3 regions of the Streptomyces sp. NBC_01506 genome follow, and region 1 is predicted to be linked to each of the others. Evidence: riboswitches for the same ligand, from Rfam matches in the RefSeq annotation. Region 1 holds a riboswitch; each other region holds the start of a gene.
What was found. A riboswitch is a leader RNA that binds a small molecule or an ion and turns the genes downstream of it on or off. The one in region 1 is predicted to bind thiamine pyrophosphate.
Positions count from the first base shown of each region.

Region 2: it holds a riboswitch for thiamine pyrophosphate, as region 1 does, so the genes downstream of both, thiO (glycine oxidase ThiO) here and OG329_RS10110 (thiamine ABC transporter substrate binding subunit) in region 1, are expected to answer to the same signal.
Region 3: it holds a riboswitch for thiamine pyrophosphate, as region 1 does, so the genes downstream of both, thiC (phosphomethylpyrimidine synthase ThiC) here and OG329_RS10110 (thiamine ABC transporter substrate binding subunit) in region 1, are expected to answer to the same signal.

Region 1 covers NZ_CP109422.1:2,406,678-2,416,550, reverse strand. Annotated here, with positions in the region: gene OG329_RS10120 (phosphatidate cytidylyltransferase) at 1-40, shown strand, start outside; gene rlmN (23S rRNA (adenine(2503)-C(2))-methyltransferase RlmN) at 216-1,328, shown strand; TPP riboswitch at 1,382-1,506, shown strand; gene OG329_RS10110 (thiamine ABC transporter substrate binding subunit) at 1,586-2,680, shown strand; gene OG329_RS10105 (ABC transporter permease) at 2,836-4,449, shown strand; gene OG329_RS10100 (ABC transporter ATP-binding protein) at 4,455-5,537, shown strand; gene OG329_RS10095 (LOG family protein) at 5,566-6,744, opposite strand; gene OG329_RS10090 (hypothetical protein) at 6,804-7,961, opposite strand; gene OG329_RS10085 (ABC transporter ATP-binding protein) at 7,943-8,671, opposite strand; gene OG329_RS10080 (aspartate aminotransferase family protein) at 8,931-9,873, opposite strand, start outside.
Region 2 covers NZ_CP109422.1:7,196,261-7,206,133, reverse strand. Annotated here, with positions in the region: gene thiE (thiamine phosphate synthase) at 1-260, opposite strand, end outside; gene OG329_RS32355 (Rv2175c family DNA-binding protein) at 354-719, opposite strand; gene OG329_RS32350 (NAD(P)/FAD-dependent oxidoreductase) at 832-1,995, opposite strand; TPP riboswitch at 2,171-2,285, shown strand; gene thiO (glycine oxidase ThiO) at 2,282-3,487, shown strand; gene thiS (sulfur carrier protein ThiS) at 3,568-3,768, shown strand; gene OG329_RS32335 (thiazole synthase) at 3,775-4,569, shown strand; gene OG329_RS32330 (PASTA domain-containing protein) at 4,713-6,851, shown strand; gene OG329_RS32325 (deoxyribonuclease IV) at 6,855-7,736, shown strand; gene OG329_RS32320 (sulfite oxidase-like oxidoreductase) at 7,762-8,394, opposite strand; gene bfr (bacterioferritin) at 8,547-9,026, shown strand; gene OG329_RS32310 (bacterioferritin-associated ferredoxin) at 9,245-9,547, opposite strand; gene OG329_RS32305 (class II 3-deoxy-7-phosphoheptulonate synthase) at 9,701-9,873, opposite strand, start outside.
Region 3 covers NZ_CP109422.1:4,755,800-4,765,672, reverse strand. Annotated here, with positions in the region: gene OG329_RS20820 (metallophosphoesterase) at 1-843, shown strand, start outside; gene OG329_RS20815 (hypothetical protein) at 997-1,818, shown strand; gene OG329_RS20810 (tetratricopeptide repeat protein) at 1,842-5,174, opposite strand; gene OG329_RS20805 (hypothetical protein) at 5,390-5,578, shown strand; gene OG329_RS20800 (VOC family protein) at 5,798-6,184, shown strand; gene thiC (phosphomethylpyrimidine synthase ThiC) at 6,262-8,016, opposite strand; TPP riboswitch at 8,011-8,153, opposite strand; gene OG329_RS20790 (YibE/F family protein) at 8,225-9,643, shown strand; gene OG329_RS20785 (SsgA family sporulation/cell division regulator) at 9,675-9,873, opposite strand, start outside.

The sequences.
Region 1 (9,873 bases):
GGTGTGGCTGCTGCTGGTGGTGTTCGTCGGCTCGGGCTGACCCGTATCCGCACCGGTTACTCTGGTAAGGCCCGCCGTCCTGGACGGCGGGCCTTACTGCGCTCCGCGGTCGCGGGGCCCGTCACATGAGGTCTCCTGGCACCGGCAGTGTGCCCACGTTGCTCCCGCGGTCGGCGGGAAACACCGGCCTCGTCGTACCGAGGAGAAAACAGCTCATGGCTCCGCCCAATCCCGGAGAACTGACCTTCGTCGCGCCCCGCGGCGCCAAGAAGCCGCCGAGGCACCTCGCCGACCTCACGCCGCAGGAGCGGCGCGAGGCCGTGGTGGCGCTCGGCGAGAAGCAGTTCCGTGCCAAGCAGCTTTCGCAGCACTACTTCGCGCGGTTCGCGCACGACCCCGCCGAGTGGACGGACATCCCCGCCGCCGCGCGCGAGAAGCTCGCCACGGAGCTGCTGCCCGACCTGATGTCCGTGGTCCGGCACATCTCGTGCGACGACGACACCACCCGTAAGACGCTGTGGCGGCTGCACGACGGCACGCTTGTCGAGTCCGTCCTGATGCGCTATCCGGACCGCGTCACCATGTGTATCTCCTCACAGGCAGGCTGCGGGATGAACTGCCCGTTCTGCGCCACGGGGCAGGCGGGTCTCGACCGGAACCTGTCCACGGCTGAGATCGTGCACCAGATCGTGGACGGCATGCGCGCGCTGCGCGACGGTGAGGTCCCCGGCGGCCCCGCCCGGCTGTCCAACATCGTCTTCATGGGCATGGGTGAACCGCTCGCCAACTACCGGCGCGTCGTGGGGTCGATCCGCAGGCTGACCGACCCCGAGCCGGACGGCCTCGGACTCTCGCAGCGCGGCATCACCGTCTCGACGGTGGGCCTGGTGCCCGCGATGCTGCGATTCGCCGACGAGGGCTTCAAGTGCCGCCTCGCCGTCTCGCTTCACGCGCCGGACGACGAGCTGCGCGACACCCTCGTGCCGGTCAACACCCGTTGGAAGGTGCGGGAGGTGCTGGACGCCGCCTGGGAGTACGCGGAGAAGTCGGGCCGCCGGATCTCCATCGAGTACGCCATGATCCGCGACATCAACGACCAGGCGTGGCGGGGCGATCTGCTGGGCCGGCTGCTCAAGGGGAAGCGGGTGCACGTCAATCTGATCCCGCTCAACCCCACCCCCGGGTCCAAGTGGACGGCATCCCGCCCCGAGGACGAGAAGGCGTTCGTCGAGGCGATCGCCTCCCACGGAGTGCCGGTGACGGTGCGTGACACCCGAGGTCAGGAGATCGACGGGGCGTGCGGTCAGTTGGCGGCGACGGAGCGCTGAGCGCGGCGAGGGGCCCCGACGGGGCCCATGTACGCTGGGTTCGAACGAATTACATATTCCGACAGGGGAGCGCCACAGCGCTGAGAGTGCGGCAGAGGATCGACAAGAGCCTCACGGTCGCAGACCCTCTGAACCTTGCCCAGGTCATTCTGGGTAGGAAGTTCGGTCATCACTCAAGCTGTTGCGCCCTGCCCTGCTCCGGTCCGCCGGTGCGGGGCGGGGCCGCGTCTTCTCCTGGACATCCCAGGAGGAATTCAGTGCGTACCACGAAGAAAATGGCGGCCAGTGGCCTCGCTATCGCGCTCGGCGTCTGCGCGCTGGCCGCGTGCGGCGGCGGGTCCGGCGACTCCACGTCGTCGGACGGCGCGAAGTCCAAGAGCGTGACGCTCGTCGCCCATGACTCGTTCGCCGCCTCGGACTCCGTATTGAAGGCGTTCACCGAACAGACCGGCTACACCGTCAAGGTGCTGAAGAGCGGCGAGGCGGGCGAGGCGCTCAACAAGGAGATCCTCACCAAGGGTTCGCCTCAGGGGGACGTCTTCTTCGGCGTCGACAACACCCTGCTCTCCCGCGCCCTCGACAACGGCCTGTTCACGCCGTACGAGGCGAAGGGCCTCGACCAGGTCCGCGCCGACGTTCGGCTCGACGACGCCAAGCACCGTGTCACCCCCGTCGACACCGGCGACGTCTGCGTCAACTACGACAAGAAGTACTTCGCCGACAAGAAGCTGGCGCCGCCGGAGACCTTCGCCGACCTGACGAAGCCCGCCTACAAGGACCTGCTCGTTGTCGAGAACGCCGAGCAGTCCTCACCGGGTCTCGGTTTCCTCCTCGGCACCGTCGCGGCGTACGGGGACGACGGCTGGCAGGGCTACTGGAAGCAGCTCAAGGCCAACGGCGTCCAGGTCGTGGACAGTTGGGAGCAGGCTTACAACGAGGACTTCTCCGGCTCGGCGGGCGGCAAGAAGGCCAAGGCGGAGCGCCCGCTCGTCGTCTCGTACGCGTCGAGCCCGCCGGTGGAGGTCCTGTACGCCGACCCGCAGCCCAAACAGGCGCCGACCGGCGTCGCCGCGGGCACCTGCTTCCGGCAGATCGAGTTCGCCGGCCTGCTCCAGGGCGCGAAGAACGAGGCGGGTGGCAAAGCCCTGCTGGACTTCCTGGTGAGCAAGACGTTCCAGGAGGACATGCCGCTCAACATGTTCGTGAATCCGGTCCTCGACGGTGCGAAACTGCCCACCCTCTTCACCGACCACGGTGCGGTGGTCGACAAACCGGAGACCGTGGCCCCGGAGAAGATCGCCAAGCACCGTGACGAGTGGATCCAGTCGTGGTCCTCACTCGTCGTCAAGTAGGCGCGAAGGCCGCCCGGGATGGCGGCGGGAGCACGCGTACGCAGGCGGGGCCGGTCGTCCGGGAACCGGGCCTCGGGGACCGAGGACGGGGCCGGGGCGCGGTACGCGCGGTGCGTGCCGAAGGGCGCCGTGGGGGCGCCGTACGGCTCTGCCTCATGGCCGTGCCCGTCGCGTTCTTCGCGGTCTTCTTCGCCTACCCCGTCGCCGCGATCGTCGGTCGCGGGCTGAAGGCGGACGGCGCCTGGCACTGGGGCCGGTTCGAGGACGTGCTGAGCCGGCCCGACATCGGTCAGGTGCTCTGGTTCACGACGTGGCAGGCCGCGGTCTCCACCGTCCTCACCCTGTTGATCGCACTCCCCGGTGCCTACGTCTTCGCGCGCTTCGAGTTCCCCGGCAAACAGCTCCTGCGCGCCGTCGTGACCGTGCCGTTCGTCCTGCCTACCGTCGTGGTCGGCACGGCGTTCCTCGCGCTGCTGGGGCGCGGCGGGCTGCTCGACGAACTGTGGGGCGTGCGGGCGGACACGACGGTCTGGGCGATCCTCCTCGCGCATGTCTTCTTCAACTACGCGGTGGTCGTCCGCACTGTGGGCGGCCTCTGGGCGCAACTCGACCCGCGCCAGGAGGAGGCCGCGCGGGTACTCGGCGCAGGGCGGCTCGCGGCGTGGTGGCGCGTGACGCTGCCCGCGCTGGGCCCCGCCGTCGCCGCCGCGGCGCTGATGGTCTTCCTCTTCACCTTCACCTCTTTCGGCATCGTCCAGATCCTGGGCGGTCCGGCCTACTCCACCCTGGAGGTGGAGATCTACCGGCAGACCGCGCAACTGCTCGACCTGCCCACCGCCGCCGTTCTGACGATGGTGCAGTTCGCCGCCGTCGGCGCGATTCTGGCGCTGCACGCCTGGACCGTACGCAGGCGGGAGACCGTCCTGAGACTGGTCGACCCCGCGCAGACGGTGCGCAGGCCGCACGGAGGCGGTCAGTGGGCGCTGCTCGCCGGCGTGCTCGGCACTGTCCTCCTGCTGATTCTGCTGCCCCTCGGCGTGCTGATCGAGCGCTCGCTCGACGGCCCGGCCGGGTACGGCTTCGACTACTACCGGGCGCTCCGTTCGGTGGAGGCGAGCGGCGGCACCTTCCTCGTACCGCCGCTGGAAGCGGTCTGGAACTCCCTGCGCTACGCGCTGACGGCGACGGTCATCGCTTTGGTCGTGGGCGGCCTGGCGGCTGCCGCTCTGACCCGGCGCGCGGGGCGCCTCGTACGGGGCTTCGACGCGCTGCTGATGCTTCCGCTGGGCGTTTCCGCCGTGACCGTCGGCTTCGGGTTCCTGATCACGCTCGACAAGCCGCCGCTGGACCTGCGGGCGTCGTGGATCCTGGTGCCGCTCGCCCAGGCGTTGGTGGGGGTCCCCTTCGTCGTACGGGTCATGCTTCCCGTACTGCGGGCCGTGGACGGGCGGTTGCGCGAGGCCGCGGCCGTTCTCGGGGCCTCGCCGTCGCGTGTGTGGCGGGAGGTCGATCTGCCGATGGTGCGGCGGGCGGTGCTGGTGGCCGCCGGATTCGCCTTTGCCGTCTCGCTCGGCGAGTTCGGTGCCACGGTCTTCATCGCGCGGCCGGACCGGCCGACGCTGCCGGTGGCTGTCGCGCGACTGCTGGGGCGGCCCGGGGATCTCAATTACGGGCAGGCGATGGCGCTGAGCACGGTGCTGATGGTGGTGTGCGCCGTGTCGCTGCTGGTGCTCGAACGTATTCGTACCGACCGTTCCGGAGAGTTCTGATGGCCCTGCTCAGTCTTGAGGACGTGACCGTGCGATTCGGGCGGCGTACGGCGCTCGACGCGGTGGATCTGGAGATCGCCGCGCATGAAATCGTCTGCGTGCTGGGGCCGAGCGGCAGCGGCAAGTCCACCTTGCTGCGCGTTGTCGCCGGCCTTCAGCCGCCGGACGCCGGACGGGTGCTGCTGGAGGACACCGACCAGGCGGGGGTGCCCGTGCACCGGCGCGGCGTAGGGCTGATGTTCCAGGACCACCAGCTCTTTCCACAGCGTGACGTCGGCGGCAACGTCGCCTTCGGGCTGCGCGTCCGGGGCGAGTCGCGCGGCGAACAGCGGCGACGTGTAGCCGAGTTGCTTGACCTCGTCGGCCTGCCAGGCGCGCAGAGCCGCGCCGTCGCCGCCCTGTCCGGCGGTGAGCAACAGCGCGTGGCACTGGCACGGGCGCTCGCCCCTCGGCCCCGGCTGCTCATGCTCGACGAACCGCTCGGCCAGCTCGACCGGAGTCTGCGCGAGCGCCTGGTCGTGGAACTGCGCGCCGTGTTCGGTCAGTTGGGTACGACGGTGCTCGCCGTCACGCACGACCAGGGGGAGGCGTTCGCGCTCGCCGACCGGGTGGTGGTGATGCGCGACGGACGCGTCGCCCAGACCGGCACGCCGGTGGAGGTCTGGCAGCGCCCCGCCTCCGCGTTCGTGGCGCGTTTTCTGGGCTTCGACAATGTCGTGGCGGCCACGGTGGAGGGCGACGTCGCCGATACCCCCTGGGGCAAGATGCCGGTGCCCACCGGCTCGCCGCAGGGCCCGCGCACGCTGCTGGTGCGTCCCACCGGGGTAAGGCTCGGCGCACCCGAGGAAGGACTGCGCTGCACCGTCGGGGCGCGCACCTTCCGCGGCAGCCACGTCGCCGTCCTGCTGCGCCCCGCCGACGGGCCGGAGGTCGAGGCGGAGTGCGGCCTGCGCGACGTACCCGACGAGGGAGCGACAGTAGGGGTGCGCTTCACCACCGAGGATGTGGTGGTCCTGGACGAGCGAGAGGCGGACTCGACCGATGCCGCGAAGGGCGCGGCCCCAACAGGCGGCAACGGGGCCGGCTGACGACGCGTCGCCCGACGTGCCGGGCCGGTCAGCGGGCGAGCCGGGCCAGGGCTTTTGGGGCCTCGGCCACCGAGTCGACGAGCGCGATGCGCGATTCCATCGAGCGCTCCCGCGCCAGCGATGTCAGCAGCGGCCAGGCCGGCAGCCGCTCGGTCCAGTGCACGCGGTCCACGAGGACCATGGGCGTCGGCTCACCGCGGGACTCGTAGCAGTTCGGTGTCGCGTTGTCGAAGACCTCCTGGACGGTGCCCGCGGCACCGGGCAGGAAGATGACGCCGGCATTGCAGCGGGCGAGCAGACCGTCCTCGCGAGTCGCGTTGGCGAAGTACTTCGCTATGTGGCCGGCGAAGGCGTTGGGCGGTTCGTGGCCGTAGAACCACGTGGGGATGCCCACGGAGCCGGCACCCCCGGGCCAGCGGCCCCGTATCTCGAAGGCGGCACGCGCCCAGTCGCAGATCGACGGGCTGAATGACGGTGTCTTGGCGAGGATTTCGAGTGCCTCGTCCAGCATCTCGTCCGGATGCGCGGCGGCGTACGCGCCGAGGTTGGCGGCCTCCATGGCGCCGGGGCCACCGCCGGTCGCGACCGTCAGCCCCGCACGGGCCAGCTCGCGGCCGAGGCGCGCCGCCCCCGCGTACGCCTCCGTGCCCCGTGCCATGGCGTGGCCGCCCATCACACCGACGACCCGTGCGCCGACGAGGAGTTCGTCCAGGGCGTCCGAGATCGCGTCGTCATGGACCGAGCGGAGCATCGAGGAGAGTATGTCGCCGTCGGCCTTGGTTCGTTGGAACCACGCGTAGGCGAGGGCGTCGGGAGTCGCCTCGTACCCGCCCTCGTCCAGCCCTGCGAACAGTTCGTCGGGCGAGTAGAGCAGGCCCCGGTACGGGTCGAACGGAAGGTGGGGGACGGGCGGGAAGACCATGGCTCCGTCGGCCCGTATCTTCGCCGCGGCGTCCGGTGTCATCGGGCAGCCGAGGAAGACGGTTTCGGAGGTGTCGGCGGACAGCAGCGCGAGCGTACGGTCCGTCAGATCGACCGACTGGATCCGGAAGCCGCTGAGCGTCCCGCCCATGACCACCCGGTCGAACTCGTCGAGGGATTCGATCTCTCGGTCCAGGCCGTCCGCCCGGTGCTCCCAAGGCCCCCGGGGGTTCCGCGCCGTTGCCTGTCGTGCCTCATGTCCGTCGTGTCCCTCGCCGTACGCCATGCGGACACGATAGGCGCCCTTGTGCGGACGGGGAGCGGGAGTTCGGGATCGCGGCCGGTTCAGCCCGCGAGCGGTACGGCGGCCAGTGCGGCGATCACCCACGTCAGCGGTCCGAAGACGGCGAGCAGCGCGCCCGCCCGCAACGCGGCGGCGGTACGTAGGAGCCCCGTGGGGGCGCCCACGCGCACCAGCGCCGCCGTTGTGTCGGTGCGGGCGTGCTTGGCCTCCAGGAGCGCCGTCAGCAGCGTCGCGACGGTGCAGCCCACGACGAGCGTGGCGCCGAGCCCGGTGAGCGGCCCGAACGGGCGCGGGTCCCCGGGGCCGTACAACGCCGCGGCCGCGAACCCGCCGGAGATCACCGCGCAGACCACACCGAGCGGGCGGCCGATGCGCACCGCCTCGTCCATCAGGATCCGCCCCGCGAGCAGCCGGACCGCGCCGGGGCGCAGCATCTGGAGGAGCCGGCCGCAGAGATACGCGATGCCGGGGCCCGCCAGGGCCAGGCCCAGCGCCGTCAGCGACCAGCCGGCCAGGACTCCGGCCGGGCTGCCTTCGAAACGTCCCGGCATCGGTAGTGGTGACCCGGAGCCGCCCCGGCTCGCGTAGGTCTCGACGGCGAGCCCCGCCGCGGTGAGGGCAACACCCCAAGGGAGCCCCGACGGGGCGGGCTTGGGCGCCGCGGGCCGCGCGGGGTCGGTGCGGTCGGCCGGCCCCGTCCTGCGCGGACGCAGGGCGAGTGCGGTGGCCACGCTGGCGAGAACAGGTACGACGGCGAGCAGCGTGAGTGCGGCGGCCAGGGGCAGCGGCTGTCCGGCGCCCAGCAGATCGGCCGCGGCGCCGTCGAAGGGGAGCCCCGTGAGGTCGCCGCGCAGATGAAGGAAGAACAGCAGCGCCACCATGCTGCCGAGGGTGCAGGACAGAGTGGTCGACGCGGCTGCCAGCGCGGTGAGCTGCGCCGGGCCGAGGCCGACCGCCGAGAGACCCGAACGTGGCCGGGTGCTCGGGTCCGTACGGGCCACGGCGACCGCGAACTGCACCGTCGCGGCGAGTGGGAGCACGCACCACAGCAGACGCAGCAGTGATCCGGCCGGATGGTTCATGGCCCAGCCCAGCGTGCACAGCAGGAGGAAGCCGACCCCCGCCGACGCCGCGGCGACCAGCAGCCTGCGCAGCAGGACCAAGGGGTGGCTGCCACGGGCTAGACGGAGAGCGAGCACGCTGCCTGGCCTTCCGCCTCGGTCGGCCCCAGGGCGCCCACGCGGCGGCCGTCGATCAGGGTGACGGTGCGGTCGGCGAGCGTCGCGACCTCGTCGTCGAGGGTGGCGAGGATGACGGTGATGCGGTGCGAGCGTGCCGCGGTCGTCAGCGTGCGAAGCACCTGTGCGCGGTCGGCGGCGTACAGCGGCGCCGTCGGCTCGTCGGCGAAGACCACGGAGGGGGTGCTGACCAGCGCGCGGGCGACGGCGACGCGCTGACGCTGCGACTGGAGCAGGGCGTGCGGACGCTTACGGGCGCACATCCCGATGTCGAGCCGCTCCAGCCACTCCATGGCCGCCGCCTTCGCCGCGCGGCGGGACGAACCGCGCAGAAGCAGCGGCAGAGCCGCGTTCTCCCACGCCGTCAGCTCCGGGACCAGGACCGGATCGGAGTCGATCCAGCCGAAACGGTCGCGCCGGAGCCGTTCACGCAGCGACGGGGGCATCGTGTGGACGGCGGTGCTGTTGAACCAGACCTCGCCCTCCCTGGGGACGAGCTGGCCCGAGAGACAGCGCAGCAGGGTCGTCTTGCCACTGCCGCGCGCGCCGCTGACGGCAAGGATCTCGCCCTCGCGCACACCGAGCGAGACGCCGCTGAGCGCGGGTGAGCCGTTGTGCGAGTGGTGCAGAGAACGCGCCCAGAGCACGTCGTTGTCCGGCGGGGCAACCATGGCGTACACCTCGGTTCGGATCAGGCTCGGTTCAGAGATGACGTACCGCGCCCCGTCCGGGGGAACGAAGGCGAAGCCGATCGGTCAGTGCACCGTAAAGATCGGGAACGAGGTGTGTGGACAGCACGCGGCCCGGGTGCCCCCTTTGCACTCGAACGGGGGCACTCGGGCCGTCATGCAGATGACACACGGGGCGGGGCTCACGGGGCGGCGTACGTCGCCCCGTAGGAGCCGTACACCGCCCCGTACGCCGCGGAGATCAGAGCTTCGTCCAAGCCTCCGTCAGCACGGTCCGCAGGATCTGCTCGATCTCGTCGAACGTCGACTGGTCGGAGATCAGCGGCGGCGCCAACTGCACGACCGGGTCGCCGCGGTCGTCGGCACGGCAGTACAGCCCGCTGTCGTAAAGCGCCTTGGAGAGGAAGCCGTACAGGACGCGCTCCGTCTCCTCGTCCGTGAACGACTCCTTGGTGACCTTGTCCTTGACCAGCTCGATGCCGTAGAAGAAGCCGTTGCCCCGTACGTCGCCGACGATCGGCAGGTCGTGGAGCTTGCGCAGCGTCGAGAAGAAGGCGTCCTCGTTGTCCAGGACATGCTGGTTGAGGCCCTCCCGCTCGAAGATGTCGAGGTTGGCGAGACCGACCGCCGCGGAGACCGGATGGCCGCCGAAGGTGTAGCCGTGCAGGAAGGTGTTGTCACCTTCGTAGAAGGGCTCGGCGAGACGGTCGGAGATGATGCACGCGCCGATCGGTGAGTAGCCCGACGTCATGCCCTTGGCGCAGGTGATCATGTCCGGTACGTAGCCGAACTTGTCGCAGCCGAACATCGTGCCGAGCCGGCCGAAGGCACAGATGACCTCGTCCGAGACGAGCAGGACGTCGTACTGGTCGCAGATCTCCCGCACCCGCTGGAAGTAGCCCGGCGGGGGCGGGAAACAGCCACCCGCGTTCTGCACCGGCTCCAGGAAGACGGCGGCGACCGTCTCCGCGCCTTCGAAGAGGATCTCCTGCTCGATCTGGTCGGCGGCCCAGCGGCCGAAAGCCTCCGGGTCGTCGCCGTAGAGCGGGGCGCGGTAGATGTTGGTGTTGGGCACCTTGTGGGCGCCGGGGACCAGCGGCTCGAACGGGGCCTTCAGCGCGGGCAGTCCGGTGATGGACAGGGCCCCCTGCGGCGTGCCGTGGTAGGCGACGGCGCGTGAGATG
Region 2 (9,873 bases), 4.8 Mb from region 1:
TGCGCCACGTCCGCCCGGTCGTTCACGGCCAGGAGTTTGCCGTGGCGCCGGCAGGCGTCGGCGAAGACCTGGAGGTGGTCCAGCTCCTCGGCCGCCTCCATGCCCTTGTCACGCAACTGCACGATGTCCACACCGGAGGTGAGGACGGCGTCCAGGAACTCGGGGAGGTCCCCCTGCCGCTTGCGCGCGTCCGTACAGAGATAGAGCCGGGCGTCGGACAGCAGATCGAGTGCGCTGGGCGCACCGGGCGCTGCGGGCATGCGGGTCTCCCCCGTCGGATCGTCGGACCGTTGTCGGGACGGCCGTGCGCGGGCCGGGACTGCCCGGTCCGCGCACGGCCGGTGTGGGTGCACTCAGACGGCGAGCGCCTGCGCGCGGCGCTTCACCTCCGTACCGCGATTCTCGCTGAGGGCCTGCGCGGGCGTGCCCGGCAGGGACGGGTCGGGAGTGAAGAGCCACTCAAGCATCTCTTCGTCGGTGAAGCTGTCGTCCCGCAGGAGCGTCAAGGTCCCCGCGAGGCCCTTGACGACCTTGTTGCCGTCGATGAAGGCGGCCGGCACCTGGAGCGCCCGATTCTCACCGCGGCGCACGGCGATCAGTTGGCCCTCCTTGACCAACTGGCGCACGCGCGTCACCTCGATATCGAGCATTTCGGCGATATCGGGCAGGTGAAGCCAGGCAGGGACGAGAGCATCGATCTTTGCGTCAATCTCAGTCACAGGACAAGCCTGCCATCTGGGACTGACAGTCGGAAGCCGAGCCGGGCACCCAGGGGGTGTCCTGCGGCCCGCCGGGCGGGCGTCCGGCCGGGAGGAACGGGGCGGGGCGCTGTCACAGAGCCGTCAGTTTGAGCGGTACGGCGGGGTCGGCGGCACGCTCCGTGTCGATCCGCGCGCCCGCCGCGACGAGCTTGCGGCCCTGTGCCAGGTCACGCGGTCTGCCGACGGCGAGCAGCGCCACCAGCGCCCCGTCCCGCAGCCACAGGACCGACCAGGCGGCGCTCGCCGGGTCGCCGCGCCACAGGAGGGTGTCGGCCCGCGCGTGGTGGCCCGCGTACTGCACGAAGCGGCCGAACTGCTCGGACCAGAAGTACGGAACGGGGTCGTAAGGCTCGTGCGACTCCCCCACGATGTCGGCGGCTACCGTGCGCGGTCCCTGGAGCGCGTTGTCCCAGTGGTGCACCATCAGCCGCTCGCCGTAGCGGGCCGAGGGGAACGAGGCGCAGTCCCCGACCGCGTACACGCCGGGCGTCGAGGCGCGCAGCCGGTCGTCGGCGGTGACGGCGCCCTCGGCGCCGGTCGCGATGCCGGAGCCCGCCAGCCAGGCCGTGGCGGGTCTGGCGCCGATGCCCACGATCACCGCGTCCGCCGCCAGTTCGCGGCCGTCGGTGAGGACCACCCGGCCGGGCTCGACGGTCGCCACGCGCGCGTGGGTGAGGAGTTCGGCGCCGCTCTCGGCGTACCAGTGCGCCATCGGAGTGGCGACCTCGGCGGGCAGGGCGCCGGCGAGCGGACGGTCCGCGGCCTCCAGGACGGTCACCGCGCAGTCGGCCTCCCGGGCCGCGGTGGTGAACTCGGCGCCGATCCAGCCCGCTCCCACCACGACGACGCGGTGCTTGGCGTCCAGGACGGGGCGCAGCCGCGCGGCGTCGTCCAGGGTGCGCAGCAGATGGACGCCGGGCACGCCTTCCGCGCCCGGCAGCGTGATCGGTTCGGCGCCGGTGGCCAGGACCAGCACGTCGTACGGAACCGGCCCCGCCGCCGTGTCCAACTCCTGGTCCCCGGGGCGCACGCCGGTCACTTCGAGGCCCAGCCGCAGTTCCACGGACAGCGCGTCGAAGTCCACGTCGAAGGCCGAACTCTCCGCCGTCCCGAGAAGGACGGCCTTCGAGAGCGGGGGCCGGTCGTAGGGCTGGTGCCGCTCGGCGCCGATGAGGGTGACGGGGCCGTCGTGCCCCAGTTCGCGCAGTGCCACGGCGGTCTGCACACCCGCCATACCCGCGCCGACGATGACCGTGCGCCGCTCGTCCGCCTGCTTCCGCTGCTCGCTCACCCGATCACCTTAAGGAACCGGCCGGGGCCACGAGTGACCACGACTCCCTTACAGGGGGCGGGGACAGGGGGTTACCCTGGCAGCCGCAAGCACTTGTCGCCGGTAGCGGACAAGAGACTTCACACCTCGCGGGAGCCCGGACGCACCGGGCTGAGAGGGAGGCTGACGCGGCCTCCGACCGTACGAACCTGATCCGGGTCATGCCGGCGAAGGGAGGAGCTGGACGCCCATGCGGTCATCTCATACAGACGTTCTCGTCGTCGGGGGCGGAATCATCGGCCTCGTCACCGCCTGGCGCGCCGCGCAGCGCGGGCTCGGCGTCGGCGTCGTCGATCCCGAGCCGGGCGGCGGCGCCGCCCAGGTCGCCGCCGGAATGCTCGCCGCCGTCAGCGAACTCGACCACGGCGAAGAGACCTTGCTGGGGCTGAACATCGCCTCCGCGCGGCTGTACCCCGACTTCGTCGCCGAACTGGAGTCGGCCACCGGGCAGGACACCGGCTACCGCGTCTGCGGCACGCTCGCCGTCGCTCTCGACACCGACGACCGGGCGCAACTGCGTGAACTGCACGCCCTCCAAAGGAGGTCGGGTCTTGAGTCGCAATGGCTCACCGGCCGCGAGTGCCGGCGGCTGGAGCCGATGCTCGCTCCGCGCGTACGCGGCGGGCTGCGGGTCGACGGTGACCACCAGATCGATCCGCGCAGGCTCGCCGCCGCCCTTGTGACGGCCTGCGAGCGGTCGGGGGTGGTCTTCCACCGGGCCTGGGCCGAACGCCTGCGAGTGGTCCGGGGCCGGGCCGCCGGGCTCACGGTCGGCGGCGGCGCCGAACTCGGCGCCGGCCAGGTCGTCATCGCCGGGGGCAGCCGCAGCGCACAGCTCGCGGGCGTGCCGGACGACGTGCTGCCGCCGGTACGCCCCGTCAAGGGCCAGGTCCTGCGGCTGACGGTGCCGCGCCAGTACGCCCCGTTCCTCTCCCGGACGCTGCGGGCCGAGGTCCGCGGCAGCCATATCTATCTCGTGCCGCGCGAGAACGGCGAGCTGGTCCTGGGCGCGACGAGCGAAGAACTCGGCTGGGACACGACGGTGACGGCGGGAGGGGTGTACGAGCTGCTGCGCGACGCCCATGAACTGCTCCCCGGCATCACCGAACTGCCGCTCACCGAGACCCGCGCCGGGCTGCGCCCGACCTCGCCGGACAACGCCCCGCTGCTCGGGCCGACCGCCCTGCCGGGCCTGCATCTGGCCACCGGGCACCATCGCAACGGGGTGCTCCTGACACCCGTCACGGGCCAGGTGATGGCCACCGTACTCACGACGGGTGAACTCCCCGACGACGCACGGCCCTTCACGCCGGGACGCTTCTCGCCCGGTCTCCCGCCCGGCCGCTCGCCGGCCTTCTCCCCCGCCGTCCGCGCAGGTCAGGAGCAGCACGCATGACCGACACCGTGAATTCCCCGGTTCCCGAAGCCGATTCCGAGTCCGTTCCGCGATCCGTTCCCGCGTCCGCTTCCGCTTCCGTGACCGTCTCGGTGAACGGAGCGGCCCGCGTCCTCGCCGGCCCCGTCACCCTCGACGTCCTCGTCGCGAGCCTCACCGCCGCCCCGTCGGGCGTCGCCGCCGCGCTCAACGAGACGGTCGTCCCGCGCGGACGCTGGTCCGCCACCACCGTGTCCGACGGAGACCGCGTCGAAGTCCTCACCGCGGTCCAAGGAGGCTAGGTCCCTATGTCCGACGACCGGCTCACCATCGGCGGCACCGTCCTCAACTCCCGGCTCATCATGGGCACCGGCGGCGCGCCCAGCCTCGACGTACTGGAACGGTCCCTGACCGCGTCCGGCACCGAACTCACCACCGTCGCCATGCGCCGGCTGGACCCCACCGTCCAGGGCTCCGTCCTGTCGGTGCTCGACCGCCTCGGCATCCGGGTCCTGCCGAACACGGCGGGCTGTTTCACCGCCGGCGAGGCCGTTCTCACCGCCCGGCTCGCGCGCGAGGCGCTGGGCACCGACTGGATCAAACTCGAAGTGGTCGCCGACGAACGGACGCTGCTGCCCGACCCGATCGAACTGCTCGACGCCGCCGAGACGTTGGTGGACGACGGCTTCACCGTCCTGCCGTACACGAACGACGATCCCGTGCTCGCCAGGAAGTTGGAGGACGTGGGCTGCGCGGCGGTCATGCCGCTCGGCTCCCCCATCGGATCGGGTCTGGGCATCCGTAACCCGCACAACTTCCAGCTCATCACCGACCACGCGCGCGTGCCGGTGATCCTGGACGCGGGGGCGGGTACGGCGTCGGACGCCGCCCTCGCCATGGAGCTGGGCTGCGCGGCCGTCATGTTGGCGTCGGCGGTCACGCGCGCCCAGGAGCCCGTCCTGATGGCCGAGGCGATGCGGCACGCGGTCGAGGCGGGCCGGCTGGCCCGCCGCGCGGGCCGCATTCCGCGTCGGCACTTCGCGGACGCCTCGTCTCCCACGGAGGGGCGCGCGGCGCTGGACCCGGAGCGGCCGGCGTTCTGAGACCCTCCCGCCACGGGCGAAAGGTGACGGCGAGGGCCGTTTGCCGCGATGTGGTGTGGGTGCTGTCACAAGACGGCTCCAGCCGCGGGTCACGCCTGACACGGGGCTGCGGGAGTGTCGGTGGCGGCTCGTAGACTCAACGGGTGGACACGACGCTTAAGGACCCTCTCGTCGGGCAGGTGCTCGACGGCCGTTACCGCGTCGACGCGCGCATCGCCGTCGGCGGCATGGCCACGGTCTACCGGGCTGTCGACACCCGGCTCGACCGGGTCCTGGCCCTGAAGGTGATGCACCCGGCCCTGGCCACCGACGTCACCTTCGTGGAGCGCTTCATCCGCGAGGCGAAGTCCGTGGCACGGCTGGCGCATCCGAATGTCGTCGGGGTCTTCGACCAGGGCGCCGAGGGCGCGTATGTGTATCTGGCGATGGAGTACGTGGAGGGCTGCACGCTGCGCGACGTCCTGCGCGAGCGCGGCGCCCTCCAGCCGCGTGCCGCGCTCGACATCCTGGAGCCGATGCTGGCCGCGCTGGGCGCCGCCCACCGGGCCGGCTTCATCCACCGGGACATCAAGCCGGAGAACGTCCTGATAGGGGACGACGGCCGGGTGAAGGTCGCCGACTTCGGTCTCGTACGGGCCATCGGCTCGGTCACCAACACCACGGGCACGATCCTCGGCACTGTCTCGTACCTCGCCCCGGAGCAGATCGAGCACGGTACGTCCGACACCCGGGTCGACGTGTACGCGTGCGGTGTCGTCCTGCACGAGATGCTGACCGGCGCCAAGCCGCACGGCGGGGACACCCCCGCACAGGTGCTCTACCTCCATCTGAACGAGGACGTGCCCGCGCCGTCCGCCGCGGTGCCCGGTATGGCGATCGAGCTGGACGAGCTGGTCGCGACGGCCACCGCCCGCAATCCGGAGATCCGCCCCGAGGACGCGGTGGCGCTGCTCGCGCTGACCCGGCGCACGCGCGCCGCGCTGGACGACGCGCAGTTGGACGCGCTGCCGCCGCGGGCCACGACGGAGACCTCGTCGCCCACCGCCGGAACGAAAGGCGGGGCGCGCGGCAGGAACGGCGCGGTCTTCGGCGGCGCGTCGTCGGAGCCGTCCCAGGACGGCCACGGCGCCTTGGCCCGCGCGGTGGCCGACCGTGCCGGGAGCAGTCCCGACGACGGCTCCGGCGACGGCTCCGACGACCGTACGAGCGTGATTCCGCGCCTCGTCCGCCCTTACCCGTCGCCGGACGGATCCGGTACGTCCCACCCGTCCGCCGCCTTCTCCCCGGGAGACGGCGAGGTCCGCCGCACCAGCCGCCTCACGATGCCCCCGCCGGGGTCCCAGGGGCCCCCGCGGCAGCCGCCCACGCGCCGCCGCGTCGGACGGATCGCCGCCGCGCCCCGCAAGGGTGTCCTGGCGATCGTGGTCGCCGCACTGCTCGTGCTCGGTGTGGGCGTCGGTGTCTGGTACATCAACTCGGGGCAGTTCACCCGCGTCCCCTCCCTCCTCGGGCAGACCGAGGAGACGGCCAAGAAGCGCCTCGGCGACGCCGGACTCGACTCGAGCGTCGAGAAGGACTTCAGTGACACGTTCGAGCGCGGCACGGTCATGCGCACCGACCCGGAGCCCCGCGCGCGGATACGGGGCAACGGATCGGTGACCCTCGTCATCTCACGCGGCCCGGAGATCGTGCGGGTCCCGGACCTGGCGGGCCGGTCGCTGGCCGACGCCAAGGACGCGTTGAAGAAGATCGGGCTGGCGCCCGGTGTCGTCACGCGGTCCTTCGACGAGCAGACCGATCAGGGCGACATCATCCGCTCCCAGCCGAAGGCGGGGACGGAGCTGCGGCCCGACGCGGGCGTGGCGCTGGTCGTCAGCAAGGGCCGGCCGGTCCATATGCCCGACGTGACGGGCCGGTCCGAGGACGAGGCGACCGCCTCGCTCGAAGACGCGGGACTCGATGTGAAGATCGCCGCCGAGCGGGTCAACTCCGCCGAGGACGCGGGGACGGTGGCGAAGCAGTCCGCGGGGGAAGGCAGCAAGCTCGCCCGCGGCGACACCGTCACGCTGACGATCTCCAAGGGCCCCCGGATGATCGCCGTCCCGGATGTCACGGGCGAGTCGATAGACGCGGCCCGTACCGAACTGACCGACGCCGGCTTCGAGGTGGAGGTCGACCGGAGCTTCCCGTTCCTGGACGACACCGTGTCGGAGCAGTCCGTCGAGGGCGGCGAGAAGGCCGCCGAGGGCAGCACCATCACCATCACGACCAAGGGAATCTGAGGCTTGACGCTCCCCGACCGCCCGCGCAATCCCGTCGGCGGCCATGTCCCGGTGGCGGGCGGTCTCGCCCGCGTGGGGCTTCCCTGGGCGCGTGACATCGGCGCCGAGACCGTACAGGTCTTCGTCGCCAATCCACGCGGCTGGGCGACACCCGACGGGAATCCCGCCCAGGACGAGCTGTTCCGGGCGGGGTGCGCCGCCGAGGGGCTGTCCGCGTACATCCACGCGCCGTATCTGATCAACTTCGGCTCCCACACGCCGGAGACGGCCGAGAAGTCCGTGCACTCCCTGCGGCACAGCCTGCGCCGGGGCCGGGAGATCGGCGCCCCGGGCGTCGTCGTCCACACCGGCTCGGCGACCGGCGGTCGGCCTCGCGAGGTGGCGCTGGCGCAGGTACGGGAGCGGATGCTGCCGCTCCTCGACGAGCTGACGCACGACGACGACCCGTATCTGCTGCTGGAGTCGACGGCCGGGCAGGGCTCCTCGCTCTGCTCGCTCGCCGAGGACTTCGGTCCGTACTTCGACGCGCTCGACTCGCACCCCAGGCTCGGCATCTGTCTCGACACCTGCCACATCTTCGCGGCGGGCCACGATCTGGCCGCGCCGCACGGGACGCACCGGACGCTGGACCGACTCGTGGAGACGGTGGGGCCGGGGAGGCTCAGGCTGATCCACGCCAACGACTCGAAGGACGTGTCCGGCGCCCGTAAGGACCGGCATATGAACATCGGCGCGGGACACATCGGCGAGGCGCCGTTCCGGGCGCTGTTCTCGCATCCGGCGACCGAGGGCGTGCCGCTGGTGATCGAGACCCCCGGCGGCAAGGAGGGGCACGCGGCGGACGTGGCGCTGCTGAAGAAGCTGCGTGAGCAGGGGCAGCCGTAGGACAGGGCGGTCGAAGACCGGGAACTCAGAGCTCGGGGCCGTCCCCGGGGCCTTCCTGGTAGGAGTAGCGCTGCTCGCCCCAGGGGTCGCCGATGTTGTGATAGCCGCGCTCCTCCCAGAAGCCACGGCGGTCGGCGGTCATGTACTCCACGCCCCGGACCCATTTCGGGCCCTTCCACGCGTACAGATGCGGTACGACGAGCCGCAGCGGAAATCCATGCTCGGCGGTGAGGAGTTCGCCGCCGTTGTGCGTGGCGAAGACGGTCCGCTCCGACGTGAAGTCGGCGAGCCGGATATTGGCGCTGTAGCCGTACTCGGCCCAGACCATGACATGGGTGACGGTCGGCGCCGGCGGTGCCAGTTCCAGAATCGTACGGGCGAGCACTCCGCCCCATTCGGCCCCGAGCATGCTGAATTTTGTGACGCAATGCAGATCGGCGACGACTGCCGAGAACGGCAGGGCCGAGAACTCCTCGTGATTCCAGCAGCGCTTGTCACCGTCGGCCGTGGCACCGAAGACCCGGAACTCCCAGCGGTCCGGTTTGAACTTCGGCACGGGCCCGTAATGGGTGACCGGCCACCCGCGCTGGAGCCGCTGCCCCGGCGGAAGCCCGGACTGCGCCGACTCCCGTTCTTCCCGGCTCCGCGGCTGACCCATGCCTTCCATGGTGACAGACCGCGAAGGGTGGTCATGACCAGGCACTGCCCTATTCGGGCAACTACTACTAAGCCGGTCCTTACTGGACGCCCATCGGGCGTGATGCAAGGATGCGCAGCCTGGCCAGTCCCCGTGTGGAAGGAGCCTCTGCGATGCAGGGCGACCCCGAGGTCATCGAGTTCCTCAATGAGCAGTTGACCGCCGAATTGACAGCGATCAACCAGTACTTCCTGCACGCCAAAATGCAGGAGAACTTCGGTTGGACGAAGCTCGCCGCGTACACACGGTCCGAGTCCTTCGACGAAATGAAGCACGCGGAGATCCTGACCGACCGAATTCTCTTCCTGGAGGGCCTGCCGAATTATCAGCGGCTTTTCCATGTACGGGTGGGCCAGACCGTCACCGAGATGTTCAACGCGGACCGGCAGATCGAGGTCGAGGCGATCGACCGGCTGCGGCGCGGGATCGACGTCATGCGTGCCAAGGGCGATGTCACGTCGGCGAAGATCTTCGAGTCGATCCTCAAGGACGAGGAGCACCACATCGACTATCTCGACACCCAGCTCGAACTGGTGGAGAAACTGGGTGAGGCGCTGTACATCGCCCAACAGATCGAGCAGCCCGACAGCTAGGCCCTGTCCGGCGGATCTTCGGGGGTCCGGGACGCCTGGCACGGCACCTCCCTGCGTTGTCGGAGTCATCCAAGTACGTCCAGTACGAGGATGACCCTCCGCCTTGCGATGCACCGCACCAGCCGCCCCGGCCTGATCCCCGAAGATCCGCCGGACAGGACCTAGCGGACCGCGGCGCGCCGGTGCCTCAGGCGGCCCCAGGCGGCCTCAGGCGTCGGTCAGGCGGCTTCCCGGCCCGCCGACGTGGCCACCGCCGCCTGTACAGCCGCTTGCGTGACGGCCGTCTCCACCACGGCGGCAGCCACCGCGGTGGTCGCCACCGCGGCCGTCCCCAGCAGCTCGCGGCGTGGGCAGCCGCCACGGCCGAGGATCGACTGGATGCTGCGCACGCACGACCCGCAGTCCGTGCCGGCCTTCGAGGCCGAGGCGATCTGGCGGGGGGTGCACGCACCCGCCTCCGCGTGTTCCCGGACCTGCTTCTCGGTGATGCCGAAGCACGAGCAGACGTACACGCGGTTCACCTCCCGGCGGGATCGTTGGGCTGGCACCGTCCCCGTTCGCACGGTGAGGCAAACCTAACCTAACCTGCCGCCCCCGGTGCGCGAAAGTCCCCCCAAGCGGGTGGGGCGCGGATCACATCGTGATCCGCGCCCCGTGTTCACACCGCGCCCGCCCTACTGCGCCCGGTACATCTCCGCCACCAGGAAGGCCAGGTCCAGGGACTGGCTGCGGTTGAGGCGGGGGTCGCAGGCCGTCTCGTACCGCTGGTGGAGGTCGTCCACGAAGATCTCGTCGCCGCCGCCCACGCACTCGGTGACGTCCTCGCCGGTCAGCTCCACATGGATGC
Region 3 (9,873 bases), 2.3 Mb from region 1:
GCCGAGGCGGACGGCCTCGGCCCGCTCTACGTCGTCGGCGACGTCCACGGCTATCTGGACGAACTCGTCGCCGCCCTCGCCGAACAGGGCCTCATCGACCACGAGGGCAACTGGGCCGCCGGCAACACCCGCCTCTGGTTCCTCGGCGACTTCACCGACCGGGGACCCGACGGCGTCGGCGTCATCGACCTCGTCATGCGGCTCTCCGCCGAGGCCGCCGCCGCCGGCGGCTACTGCAAGGCCCTGATGGGCAATCACGAGCTGCTGCTGCTCGGCGCCAAGCGCTTCGCCGACACCCCCGTCAACTCCGGGGCCGGCACCGCCACCTTCCAGGCCGCCTGGCTGCTCAACGGTGGCCAGAAGACCGACATGGAACGTCTCCAGGACGTCCATCTCCAGTGGATGTCGCGGCTCGACGCCCTCGTGGAGGAGGACGGGCATCTGCTGATGCACTCCGACACGACCGCGTATCTCGACTACGGCACCACCATCGAGGACGTCAACGACAACGTCCGCGCCATCCTCACCCGCAACGACGCGGACGAGTGCTGGGACATCTTCCGCAAGCTCACCAAGCGCTTCGCCTTCCGCGACAACGGCGGCCCGGAGGCCGCCAGGGAACTGATGGCCGCTTACGGCGGGCGGCGAATCGTCCACGGCCACAGCCCGATTCCGTATCTGCTCGGCGAAGTGGGCACCGAGGAACCCTCGGACGGCGAGGAGAACGCCGGACCCGTGGTCGACGGGCCGCATGTGTACGCGGACGGTCTCGCCATCGCCATGGACGGCGGAGTGACCATGGCCGGAAAGCTTCTGGTCGTACGGCTGCCGTTGCATAACTGAGCAGAGTGGGGGCAGGTGATTTCCGTGAACCCCCTGTCACCCCGTGCCGTAACCGCTCTACCATCGGCTTATCCGTAGCAGGCTCTCCTCCGTTTTCGCCAACCGCCCGTTCTTTACGGGCAATCCGGCTCTACGGAGCATCGGGGGACGCACATGAACAGCGCTCCGCATCTGCTGACCGAGGATCGCGCCGATTTCGAGCGGATTCTCGACGAGACGCTGCGCCATGCGCACGAACGTCCGGATCTGGCCGATGTGGGACAGCGGCTCAATACCGAACAACTGCGCACCTTGGCTCTCAACGCGACGTCTTTGATAACCGCCGCCGCCGCGGCCGAGTACGAGCACTACGCGAAGGTCCGGGAGGAATTCCGTACCCCGGCGACCTCGCCCGCGGGCAACTCCGTACTGACTCCGGCGGCGGAAGGATCACCCGGATCCACCGAGACGGGCGCGGGTCTCGCCGCCGTCGTCGCCGTGCTGGTGCCGGTCCTCGCGGGCGCGGCGGCCCTCGTCTTCCTGCTCGTCGGCTACACCTTGCGGATGCTCAGCCCGGTGCCCGCCTTCTCGGACACGCTGCTGACCGTCGGCTGGTTCTTCGGCGCCGTCACGGTCCTCGGCCTGGCGGTCGCCGCAGCCGGGCTGCTGATCACGGCCCTGCGCAACGCCTCGACGCAGGTCCCGGCCGACGAGGGCGACGGCTCGTGGCCCGACGAGGTGTCGCGGGCCCGCGAGGCGTGGCGCGTCGCCGTACGGGAACGCGGGATCCTGCCGTTCCTGCGCGAGGCCCTGGCCGCGCCCGGCGTGGAGCCGGCGCCGAAGCCCCGCCCGGCGCAGCATCTGCCGAAGATGGGCTACAGCCGCCCGAACTTCTCCAGCCCGGACGACGGCGCCACGGCCGGCCAGCGTCCGACGTTCTCGAGCCCGGACTTCTCCAGCCCCGACTTCGGCGGCCCGGAGCACCGGCCCGAGTAGGCGAGCGCGGGCGCCACAGGGGCTCAGCCGTTCCGGCCCGTCCGGCCCTCGATCGCGTCGCGGTGAGCGGCCAGCGCTTCCTGGACGGTCGCGATCCAGCGATGGTCGTTGTCGAGCACGGCGGACAGCGCGGACAACGTCTGCTCGAAGGCCGTGGTGGCGTCCTCGGGCACGAGCAGACCCATGTCGAGACGGCACTGGTCCCGGCGGAAACCGGTCATCAGAGTCTCCGAATGGTTCACGCCGAACTCGACGGCTTCGGCGGCCAGGACCTGTTCGTACAACTCCAGCGCCTCGGCGCGGTCCCCGTGCAGATGCGCCATCCGGGCCAGGCAGTAACTCGCCTTGCGTGTCTGCTTGTTGTCGGGGCCGAGGATCTGGGCGTACGAGGAGACCACCTGGCGCAGCTCGTCCCGGGCCTCGTCGTGGCGCTCCTGCTTCTCCAGGGTGTGGGCCAGGCAGTGCCGTTCGGACAGTACGACGGAGTCCTGCGGGTCCACGGTGACGAGCCGGTCCGCCAGCACCGCGCGGATCTCCCGCTCGGACTCCGCGAGGCGCCCGCTCCGGCGCATCAGATCGCCGCGCATGTGCCGCAGCCGTAGAGCCCGGGGGCGTACGGGCGAGTGCGCGTCGTCTCTGCCGTCGAACCAGACGAGGGATCCGTCAAGCACGTCCATGGCGTCCGTCTCCCGGCCCTGCTGTTCGAGATTGTTGGTCAGACAGCGTGTCAGGTCCAAGTACAGGTCCGTTCCCTGGCTGTCGACGGCCTCCAGTTCGTCCAGTACGGACTGATATTCCATCTCCGCCTCGGTCCACCGCTTGGCGGCGTCCAACGCGTGTGCCATCTGGTGGCGTTGGTGCAACGGAAGGAAACGGTGATTCCTCGACGAGAGGCTTTCCGTGTGCTCGATCATGGCTCGGAACTCGGCGTTGGCCCCCACCTCGTCGTGGCTGCGCGCCATCATGGTCTGGGCGAGAGTCCCGTGGATGAGCAGCGTGTACGGGTCGTTGGGGCCGAGTACCCGGCGGCTGGTCAGCAGCAGATCACGCAGCTCGGCCTCCATCTCGGCATGGGACGTCTGCCCGCTCTCGTGCCGGGACACGGCGAGGTCGTAGCGAGTGATCAAGGTCTCCGAGTGATCCGGGCCCAGCTCCGCCGACTGCTCGGCCAGCAGGTCCTCGCACTCCCGGACCGACTCCGCGTCATGGCTGCGCACCATCATCAGTTGGCTGAGCAAGCTGTGCGTGATCAAGGTGTACGGGTCGCTGGGACCGAGTACGTCGCGCCGGGCCTTACGTACCTTCCGCAGCTCGGCCACCGTCTCGGCATCGGATGCCTGATCGTTCTCGTATCGGCAGGCGGCGAGGTCCTGGCGAGTGATCAGGGTCTCGGGGTGGTCCGGGCCCAACTGGGCCGATTGTTCGGCGAGTACGTCCGCGCACTCGCGCACCTGTTCCTCACCACCGAGCAGAGTGATGGCCGCGCGGTGGCGGATGGACAGGCGGACCGGGTGGTCCGGGGCGAGCGCGGCGCCTCGCCGGGCCAGCAGCCGGGCGACCTCCCCGGCGGTGTCCGAGCCCGCGAAGATGTAGAACGCGAACGCGGCGAGTCCCGCGCGCAGCAAGGGCAGCAGTACCTCTTGCTCGTACTCGTACTCGTACTCGTACTCATCCTCGTCCTCGTCCGCATCCGGGGCCGCGGCGAGGGCGGCGACGACGTGCGGGCCCAGCAGCCGCCACCAGGGCCAGTTGACCGGCTGCTCCGCGACGACCGTGCTACCCCCCTCGAGGATCCCGGCAACGGCGCGCCAGATGACCCGGCGCTCGCCGGCCGCGCTGTCGGCCAGCCGCAGCGCGTTGGCCTCCAGCACCAGCCGGTGGCTGACCAGGCAGGGCACCGGCGTACGGTCGTCGGCCCGCTCGCCGTCCGGTGCGATGTCGACGACATCGACCAGGCTGAGATCGATCAGCGCCTCCAGGGCCCGGTCCGCCTGGTCGGGTTCCGCTGCCGACTGGAGCGTTTCGGAGTCCAGCAGTTCGACGGGGAAGGGCGCCGGGGCACAGCAGGACAGCAGCCGCATGAGGAAGCGGGCCTCCGGCAGCCGCTGTTCCTCCAGGAGATCGAGGGACAGCTCCCAGGTGCGTCCCACCAGCCGCCGGTGCATCTGCTCGGTCCCCGCCTCGTCCAGACGCCGGCGTTCGCCCTGGTCGAGGAAGTCCGCACCGGCCTCGCCCAGCGCTTCGGTGTACGTGGCGAAGCTCCGCAGCCGCCCACCGGGCCGGGGGCCCCGGTGCCGCAGCAGCCCGGCGCCGCGCGCCGAACGGGCCAGATAGGAGCCCGCCAGCTTCAGAGCCAAGGGCAGTCCGTCCAGCCGCTCGGCGAGTACCTGTGCCTCGGCCGGATCGCCCGCCTCCCCGGCGAGGTCCAGCAGCAGGTCCCGCCCGTCGGCCGGACTCAGCACGCCGATCCGGTGGGTGTCCGCCTCGTGTCCCCAGACACCGGGCGTGCCGACCCGCGAGGTCACCACGGTCAGCCCCGCCCGGCTGGAGCGCAGCCAACCGGTGCCGTCACCGGGGACGCCGGTCTCCGCCGCCAGCCACGCGGGCTCGTCGGCGTTGTCCAGCACCAGCAGCCAGGGGTGTTCGGCGGCGTCCAGTTCCCGCCAGACAAGATCCGTGGCGCTGAGCCGGCCGGACCACGCCGCTTCGACGGTCTCCTCGTCGGCGCCCAGCTCCCGCGCGACCTCGCGCATCCCGGTGACCAGCCGGTCGGACGTGGCGGCGGACAGCCAGAAGACGCGGTAACCCCGGTCCCGGGCCTGCCGCGCCAGATTCAGCGCCACGGTGGTCTTGCCGCAGCCGCCCATGCCGAAGAGGATCTGCGCCCGGCTCTCGCCCTGGGCCAGCCGGCTCTCCAACTGGCCGAGCAGTTCGTCACGGCCGCGGACCCTGGACGGAAGTTCTCCGTACGGCGGACGGATGGAGAAGGTCCCGGGGCCGGTCGGGGCGGACGGCGGCGGTGACGTCTCCGCCACGACGTCGGTGTCGGGCCGACCCCCCTCCCTGATCGCCCGCTTCTCCTCGTCGAAGGCGTCCCTGGCCGCGTCGTACACCGTCCGCCAGGCCAGGTCGGGGGTAACATCGCAGCCGCGCAACAGGCCCGCGATCGTCTGCCACTTGGGGACGTGCCGACCGGTCAACACGTCGGAGATCGTCGTACGGCTGATTCGGGTGCCGGCGGCCAGGTCCCGCACACCGAAGTAGCCCGCCCGCTGCGCCACCGTCCGCAGACGGTCCGCCAAGTCCCGTACCGCCTGGGGCACTTCGGGGACAACCTGCCCAAAACCCGCTGCCACGCGATCCCCTCCCCGTGTCCTTTTTTGTCGGTTCCGAGCCTATGCCGGTGTCCGGCCGGACGTCCCCCGGACAACCGGACATCGAGTGTCCGGCCAGGCCCGCGCCGCGCTGTCCGCCCGCTGTCCGACAGCCGTTGGGGACAGCGGCCCGCCCGAATACCACTGAGGCAGCGGCGGACAGCGCCGCGTCGCCGGAGGGAAAAGGGGAACGGGGAATGGAACTGCTCATTGCCGGGGCGGACTTCGTCCAGGCGTATGCGACGGAACTGTCGGTGGGAATCGGCGCGCTGCGGCTGGCCCTGGACACGGTGCGGGGCGTCCGGTCACTGCTGCTGCGCCGCCGGACGGACCGGTCGGCGGGTGGCGAAGCCGGCGACCCGGCTCGGAGCCCCGGTACTCGTTGACCGGTCCCTGAGACCGACACGGAGGCCCGATCGAGAAGTCGATCGGGCCTCCTGCGTCGGACAACCCGGCCGCCACGCCCGTCCCGGTCGTCCCAGCGTTGAATCGGACTCAACAATCGTGTTCCGATCCCGTCTTGTTGGCGGAGTCCCGCCGGCGGATCGTAAGAAGCGTCCATCCGGCCAGCACCATCTCATCGCCCTGGAGAAGAAGTGACCTCTCTGCGCGTCAAGGCATTCGACCACCTCGTCCTCAACGTCGGGGATGTCGAACGGGCTCTGCGCTTCTACGTGGGACGCCTCGGTCTGGAGCCGGTACGCGTTGCCGAGTGGCGCGCCGGCGAGGTCCCGTTCCCCTCCGTGAGAATCACCCCTGAAACCATCCTCGACCTGCTCGACCGCCCTCGGGGAGAATCCAACGTCGACCACATCTGCCTGACCGTGGAACCGCTGGACTGGGGCGATTTCATCAGGTCGGAGACCTTCTCCGTCCTCGAAGGCCCTGTTGAGCGCTTCGGCGCACGGGGAACCGCCACGTCGGTCTACGTCCTGGACCCGGACGGCAACACCGTGGAGCTGCGCTGGTACCCGCAGGACGCCACGGTCTGACCGCCCTCGGGAGCCCGGTCCGGGTGGCCTGCCCGGACCGGGCTCCCGAGGACGAATTCAGCCGCCGGCCCCTCGCGTCAGTCCGCGAGCGGGAGATAGACCCGGTTACCGCTCGCCGCGAACTCCTTCGATTTCGCCGCCATGCCCGCCTCGATCTCGTCCTGCGAACCGCCGTGATCACGCCGGATGTCGTGGGAGATTTTCATCGAACAGAATTTCGGCCCGCACATCGAGCAGAAATGCGCGGTCTTCGCCGGCTCGGCCGGCAGCGTCTCGTCGTGGAACTCCCGTGCCGTGTCCGGGTCCAGCGCCAGATTGAACTGGTCCTCCCAGCGGAATTCGAACCGGGCGTCCGACAGCGCGTCGTCCCATTCCTGCGCCCCCGGATGCCCCTTGGCCAGATCCGCCGCGTGTGCCGCGATCTTGTACGTGATGACGCCGGTCTTGACGTCGTCGCGGTTGGGCAGACCCAGATGCTCCTTGGGGGTCACGTAGCAGAGCATCGCCGTACCCCACCAGGCGATCATCGCCGCGCCGATGCCCGAGGTGATGTGGTCGTACGCCGGGGCGACGTCCGTCGTCAGCGGGCCGAGCGTGTAGAACGGCGCCTCCTCGCAGATCTCCTGCTGGAGGTCGATGTTCTCCTTGATCTTGTGCATCGGGACATGGCCCGGCCCCTCGATCATGGTCTGTACATGGTGCCGCTTGGCGATCGAGTTCAGCTCGCCCAGCGTCCGCAACTCGGCGAACTGCGCCTCGTCGTTGGCGTCGGCGATCGAGCCGGGGCGCAGACCGTCGCCGAGGGAGTACGTCACGTCGTACGCCGCGAGGATGTCGCACAGCTCCTCGAAGTTCTCGTACAGGAACGACTCCTTGTGGTGGGCCAGGCACCACGCCGCCATGATCGAGCCGCCGCGCGAGACGATGCCGGTCTTGCGGCGGGCCGTGAGCGGCACGTAGCGCAGCAGCACGCCCGCGTGGACGGTCATGTAGTCGACGCCCTGCTCGGCCTGTTCGACGACCGTGTCCTTGTAGATCTCCCAGGTCAGCTCCTCGGCCTTGCCGTCGACCTTCTCCAGCGCCTGGTAGAGCGGCACGGTGCCGATGGGGACCGGGGAGTTGCGCAGCACCCACTCACGGGTGGTGTGGATGTTGCGGCCGGTGGAGAGGTCCATGACCGTGTCGGCGCCCCACTTGGTGGCCCAGGTCATCTTGTCCACCTCCTCCTCGATGGAGGAAGTGACCGCGGAGTTGCCGATGTTGGCGTTGACCTTCACCAGGAACCGCTTGCCGATGATCATCGGTTCGATCTCGGGATGGTTGACGTTGGCCGGCAGTACGGCGCGGCCGGCGGCGATCTCGTCGCGTACGACCTCGGGCGCGACGTTCTCCCGGATGGCGACGTACTCCATCTCCGGGGTGATGTCGCCCCGCCGGGCGTACGCGAGTTGGGTGACCGGCTGTCCGTCGCGGCCCCGGCGCGGCTGGCGCGGGCGGCCGGGGAAGACCGCGTCGAGATTGCGCAGCCCACCACGGGGTGAGGTGTGTTTGAGGCCGTCGTCCTCGGGGCGGACGGGGCGGCCCGCGTACTCCTCGGTGTCGCCCCTGCCGATGATCCAGTTCTCCCGGAGCGGTGCGAGTCCGCGCCGTACGTCGGTTTCGACGGTGGGGTCGGTGTACGGCCCCGACGTGTCGTACAGCGTCACGTCGTCGCCATTGGTGAGGTGCACCTGACGGACCGGCACCCGCAGGTCGGGGCGCGATCCTTCCACATATCCCTTGTGCCAGCCGATGGTGCGTGCGGCAGACGTGCGTGCGTCCTGAACGGTCATTTGAGACCTACTCCCTACGCCGGCATTACCCGGTAACAGGTTCGGCGGTCGACGCAGCTCAGGGGTCCGGGGAAGCCCCGGAACTCCACAGTCAGCGTCCTCTCAGCCCGGTGCTCCGAGCTCCCGCGTGTGTAAAGGCACCACCACGCTAACGCGATGTCGGGCGTGCTGAACAGAGGGCCTCCGCCGTTCTTGCGATGATCGGTCGGTGACCACACCCCAGCAGACACCCGAAACGCACGGCCGCGCGCAGGGCCAGGCGCACGGCCACGCGCAGGGCCAGCCGCATGGCCACTCGCACAGCCACGGCCCGGCCGCGCCGGTCTCCAAGCATCTGCGCAAGGTCATCGCGGCGGTGCTGATTCCCTTCGCCACGGCCGTCGTTGTCGGACTCGCGGTGCTCTGGCCCGGTGGCACCCCGGCGAACGAGCGCACCGGTGTCGGCTTCGACCGGCAGACCGTACAAGGCGAGGTGGTGAAGATCGAGAAGGTCGACTGCAAGGACGTGAATGCCGGCCAGGTCCCGCCGACGGGCGACACGTCCACAGCGCAGGGGCGTGCGGCGCAGGCCGCGCAGACCGGGGACTGTGTGAAGGCGACGGTCGAGGTGAAAAGCGGCAAGGACACGGGGCGTACGTTCGTCGAGGTCGTCCAGCCGGACGCGCCGCGGCAGTTTCACGTGAAACAGGGCGTTGTGGTGGCTTACGCCCCCGACGCGCCGCACGATCTCCAGTACTCGGTCACGGACGTGGACCGCACATTCCCGATGGCGCTGCTGGCCGGGATCTTCGCGCTCGCGGTGATCGTGGTGGGGCGGCTGCGCGGGCTGATGGCACTGGTCGCGCTCGTCATCTCGTTCGCCGTACTGACCCTGTTCATCCTGCCGGCGATTCTCCAGGGCTCGAATCCGCTGATCGTCGCGGTCGTCGGCGCGAGCGCGATCATGCTGCTCGCGCTGTATCTGTGCCACGGTCTGACGGCCCGTACGTCCGTCGCCGTGCTCGGCACGCTGATCTCGCTGCTGCTGATCGGACTGCTGGGCTCACTGTTCATCGGCTGGGCGAGTCTGACGGGCAACACGGACGACAACACCGGGCTGATCCACGGGCTGTATCCGGAGATCGACATGAGCGGTCTGCTGCTGGCGGGCGTCGTCATCGGATCGCTCGGTGTGCTGGACGATGTGACGGTCACCCAGACGTCGGCGGTGTGGGAGCTGCGCCAGGCGGATCCGGACATGGGACCGCGTGCCCTCTACCGGGCGGGTATCCGCATCGGGCGCGATCACATCGCGTCGGTGGTCAACACGCTCGTACTGGCCTACGCGGGCGCCGCGTTGCCGCTGCTGCTGCTCTTCTCGATCGCCGGTTCGAGCGTGGGGACGGTGGCCACCAGCGAGCTGGTGGCCCAGGAGATCGTACGGACGCTGGTGGGGTCGATCGGTCTGGTCGCGTCGGTGCCGGTGACGACGGCGCTGGCGGCACTGGTGGTGTCGGCGGACCGGCCGGGGACGGCGGCGAGGGTGCCGTCCGGGGCACCCTCGGGATCTGCGCCGAAGGCGCCTTACGCGGGCGCGTTCGGCGGCTTGCGGACGCGCGGCGGAGGCGGGCGGCGCCGTAAGGCGTAGCCCGCCGGCTGCGGTTGGGGCTCGGCCGGGCTCAGCCCGCGTTCTCCTCGGCGAGGATGCGCCCCAGCGTCTCCTCCAGATTGGTCTCGAAGTCCCCGAGAGCCATCTCCTGGCCGAGCGGGACCAGCCGGTCCGTACGGTCGAGGAAGGCCACCAGCGGCGGGGCGCTGACCCGGAACAGGGCGTGCTCGGTGCCGACCTGGAGCCGGATGTGGACGTCGGAGAGTTCT